One region of the Sphingomonas agrestis genome, then DNA from elsewhere that is predicted to be linked to it. Evidence: predicted binding sites of a transcription regulator. Region 1 holds the regulator's gene; the other holds the start of a gene.

Region 1 (2,396 bases):
CGGTCGGCGACCACGATCTCGTCCAGCCTGCGCTCAAGGCAGTCGGCGCGACGATCGACTTCTGGCGGGTCGCGCTACGTCCGGGCAAGCCGATGATGGCCGGCCGGCTCGGCGAGACGCTGGTGCTCGGGCTTCCCGGCAATCCGGTATCGGCCTTCGTCACCACCTTGCTCTTCGTGCGGCCCGTGGTCGCGGCGCTTTCAGGCGCGGGCGATCCAATGCCGCGCACCCGCCCGGCGGTCCTGGGCGAACCCCTGCCCGCCAGTGGCGATCGCAGCGATTATCTCCGCGCCGAGCAGCGCGACGGGCGCGTCTTCGCCACCACGATCCAGGACAGCTCGATGCTGCGTACGCTCGCCCGCGCGACCTGCCTGATCGTCCGCGCGCGGGGCGCGCCGCCGGCTCAAATCGGCGACTCGGTGGAAATCCTCGACGTCGCTTGACAAGCGCCGGGAACATTGCATAAACGTTCCCAATCTGTTCTAGGAGGACCTGGATGCTCACGCGCAAGCAGCACGAGCTAATCTGCTTCATTGCCGATCGCCTGGCCGAGACCGGCGTTTCGCCCTCGTTCGAGGAAATGAAGGAGGCGCTCGATCTCAAGTCGAAGTCGGGCGTGCACCGGCTGATCAGCGCGCTCGAGGAACGCGAGTTCATCCGCCGCCTGCCCAATCGTGCCCGCGCGCTCGAAGTGCTGCGCGTGCCCGAGCGCGGCGACGCCAAGCCGGCGGGCAAGACGCGCGCGATGGAGCAGTCAACTTCGTCAACTTCGCGGTCAATTTCGTCCGGCTCAACGCCGCCGTCGCCGGCCAACGACGTCGTCGAGATCCCGCTCCACGGCCGCATCGCCGCGGGTACGCCGATCGAGGCGCTCGAAGGCGCGTCGATGCTCCCCGTCCCCGCCGCGCTGCTCGGATCGGGCGAGCATTACGCGCTCGAAGTCGCGGGTGATTCGATGGTCGAGGCGGGCATTCTCGACGGCGATTATGCGCTGATCCGCCGCACCGAGACCGCGCGCGACGGCGAGATCATCGTCGCGCTGATCGACGATGCCGAGGCGACGCTGAAATATTTCCGCAAGGAAGGCGCGATGGTCCGGCTCGACCCCGCGAACCGGGACTATAGCGCCCAGCGCTACCGGCCCGATCAGGTCCGGGTGCAGGGCAAGCTCGCCGGGTTGCTGCGCCGCTACTGAGCAGGCTGCGGGGACGGCGCGGCATATGGCGGCTGCACCGTCAACGGGTTTAGCCAGGGATGCGCCGTGCCGCGCCGCACGGTGCGAACCCGCGCATCGGCGAAGCTGATCGCTACACCACCCGTTCTGGCCAGCATTTCGCGGTCCAGCTTGAGCCAGCGCGGCGTGCAGCCCGGCGGCAGTCGTCGCTCGCTGACCACGATATCGGTCTTGCCGCACAGGTCGATCATCTCCCGCCACGGCACCAGGTACCCGCTCCGCGTCGCCAGCACGCGCCAGCGCCGGACACCCGATCGCACGTCGATCAGGCACAGATCAGGGCTGCACCGCGCGTCCGGCGCCTCGGAGAGCAGCGCAAGATCCTCCTCCGCGCCGCTATTCTCGCCGAGCATCGAGCGGGTATAGTCCCCTGCCCTGTCGCGCAGCAGCGCCATCTCGCCGTTCGACATCCGGATCGCCAGGTGCCGCCCGTCGCCCGTCACCAGCAGGTCGGGCGCCGGCGTCGCCAGCGCCCAGGCGAGCCCCGCCGCGAACGGCGCCGCGCCGATCCAGCGCACCGGCGTCCGCCACAGCGCCACCCATAGCCCGCCGACGACGATCAGCGCATACGCCCCGCCGGGCATCGCCGGCAACGCTGCAACGGCACCCGGCGCCGAGGCCGTGGCATGCGCCAGCCACAGCAGCAGGTCGAGCGCCCGCGCCGTCAGCCACCAGGCCGGCGCGCCGAGCCCGGCGAGGTCGAGCGCCAGTGCCAGTGCCTCGAGCGGCATTATGACGAAGGTGGTCAGCGGGATCGCGACGATATTGGCCAGCGCGCCGTAGATGCCGGCCTTGTGGAAATGAAATAGTCCGATCGGCATCAGCACCAGCTCGACCGCGATGCCGGTGAGCAGTAGCGACGCCAGCCCGCGCAGCAGGCGCCGCCCCTGCCCCTCCTCGCGCCGCCGAAACCAGCCGCGCACCCGCGGGCCCTCGTGCAGCGCCACGATCGCCGTCACCGCGGCGAAGCTCAACTGGAAGCTCGGCCCGGCCAGCGCCTCTGGCCAGAGCAGCAACACGACGAACGCCCCTGCCGCCACCAGCCGCAGCGTGATCGCCTCGCGCCTCAGGCTGAGCGCGAGCAGCACCAGCAACGCCGCCGCGCACGATCGGATCGTCGGCACCTCGGCGCCGGTCAGCAGCGTATAGCCGATCGCCGCGA
Region 2 (2,396 bases), 840 kb from region 1:
CGCCAGCGCACGCCCGAACCCCAGCTTGGCCGCCTCGCGACAACGCAGCGCGCCATGCGCCACCGGACGCACTTCGCCCGACAGCGCGATCTCGCCGAACGCCACCGCATCGGCCGCCAGCGGCCGCTCGGCCAGCGCCGAGACCAGCGCGGCCGCCACGGCAAGGTCGGCCGCGGGATCCTGCACCCGATAGCCGCCCGAGACGTTGAGATAGACTTCGCACGCCGAGAAGCTCAGCCCGCAGCGCGCCTCGAGCACCGCGAGCACCATCGCCAGCCTTCCCGAATCCCAGCCGACAACCGCGCGCCGCGGGGTCGCCCCGCTCGCCAGCCGCACGGTCAGCGCCTGGACCTCGACAAGCACCGGACGCGTGCCCTCCAGCGCGGGGAAGACGATCGTGCCGGTGACGCTTTCGTCGCGCTCGGTGAGGAACAGCGAAGAAGGGTTGCCGACTTCGCTCAGCCCCTCGGTCTGCATCGCGAACACGCCGATCTCGTCGGTGCCGCCGAAGCGGTTCTTGACTGCGCGCAGGATGCGATACTGGTGGCTGCGCTCGCCTTCGAACGCGAGCACGGTATCGACCATGTGTTCGAGCACGCGCGGCCCGGCGATGCTGCCGTCCTTGGTGACGTGGCCGACCAGCACCAGCGCGGTCCCGCGTTCCTTGGCGAAGCGGATCAGTTCCTGCGAGCTCGCGCGCACCTGGCTCACCGTTCCCGGCGCGCCTTCGATCAGGTCCGAATGCATCGTCTGGATCGAATCGATCACCAGCAGCGCCGGCGCCGGGCCTTCGCCCAGCGTGGTGAGGATATCGCGCACCGACGTCGCCGCGGCGAGCTGGACCGGCGCATCGCCCAGCCCCAGCCGCCGCGCGCGCAGCCGCACCTGGTCCGCCGCCTCCTCGCCCGAGACATAGGCGACGCTCAGCCCACGCAGCGCCAGCTTCGCCGCGGCCTGGAGCAGCAGGGTCGACTTGCCGATCCCCGGATCGCCGCCGATCAACGTCGCCGAGGCATGGACGAACCCGCCGCCCAATGCACGGTCGAGCTCCGAAATCCCGGTCGGCATCCGCTCGGGCAGCGCGATATCGGTGTCGAGCCCGACCAGTTGGATCGCCCGCCCGCCCGACTGGAGATTGTGCTTGGCCTGGAACGGGGTGACCACCCCGCCGCCGTCCTCGACCAGCGTGTTCCAGTCGCCGCAATCGGCGCACTGCCCCTGCCATTGCGACGCGACCGATCCGCACGCCTGGCACACATATCGCTTCTTGGGCTTCGCCATGCGCGCGATGCTAGCGCAGGAACAGGAAGGGAACAACCATATTCCTCCGCAGGAGGGCTTGCCCTGCCGGCCCGATCAACTACAGTTGTAGTCACTCCAGGGAGGAATGCCGTGACCCGCTTGCTTGCCATAATGGTGCTGGCCGCACTTCCCACCGTATCGCATGCGCAGACCGGGCAGTGGGTCGTCGCCACCGATCGCTGGGGGAACAAGGAATATTCGACCCTCAACCTCCTCGCCGACGGCAAGATGCTGACCGGAGACTGGGACGGCGACCGCCTCAGCGGCAGCGTCCGCGGCCAATCGATCGCTTTCACTGTCACCGACGCTCGCGGGCAAACCTATCGCTTCGACGGCGCAATCGACCGCACGAGCCTGCGCGGCACCGCGGACTTTCCCGACAGCAACGATCCTGCGGCGCGCGTCCGGCACGCCTTCACTGCACGGCGCGTGCCCGATCGATCCGCGCCAGGCCCCCGCATCCATGATTTCCGCCCAACTGATTATTCGAACAGCTTTTCGCCCGATCGCCCGCCGGTCCTGACGATCTGGCCCGGCGACACGGTCCGCACCACAACGGTCGATTCGGGCGGTGTGGATGCCGACGGCGTCACCCGCGCGCTGTTCGGAAACCCGCAGACCGGCCCGTTCTTCGTCGCCGGCGCGGCGCAGGGCGACACACTGGCGATCCATATCACGCGGCTGCGCCTCAATCGCGACTGGGCCGACAGCCTCGACAGCATCGTCGGTCGTGGGCTCGGCACTGTGCTGGTCCCCGATGCCCAACGCCTTGGCAAGGCGGTGCGCTGGCGGCTCGACCGCGAAGCCGGCTATGCGACGCCTGAGGGCGCGAGCGGCGCGCTCAAAGCCTTTCGCGTGCCGCTGCGGCCGATGCTCGGCGGACTAGGGCTGGCGAGCGGGTTCGGCATGCCGCCGCTCTCGACCGGCGATACCGGCCGCGCCGGCGGCAACATGGACTTTCCCGAAATCGTCGAAGGCAATGTCGTCTATCTGCCGGTGCAGCAACCCGGCGCCTTGCTCTATCTGGGCGATGCGCACGCGCGGCAGGGCGACGGCGAAACCTCGCAATATGCGCTGGAAACCTCGATGGACGT

What was found. The regulator LexA, encoded in region 1, represses DNA repair genes until DNA is damaged. The targets are predictions, from matches to a motif close to GTTCCNCNCTTGTTCT.
Region 2: radA (DNA repair protein RadA) is a predicted target of LexA. The motif match lies at 1,300-1,315, and genes of this name have one in related genera.

What each region holds. Positions count from the first base shown of each region.
Region 1 is NZ_JAWJEJ010000001.1:1,527,185-1,529,580, forward strand. It holds gene RZN05_RS06555 (molybdopterin molybdotransferase MoeA) at 1-443, shown strand, start outside; gene lexA (transcriptional repressor LexA) at 497-1,195, shown strand; gene RZN05_RS06565 (ComEC/Rec2 family competence protein) at 1,189-2,396, opposite strand, start outside.
Region 2 is NZ_JAWJEJ010000001.1:687,494-689,889, reverse strand. It holds gene radA (DNA repair protein RadA) at 1-1,281, opposite strand, end outside; gene RZN05_RS02960 (acetamidase/formamidase family protein) at 1,393-2,396, shown strand, end outside.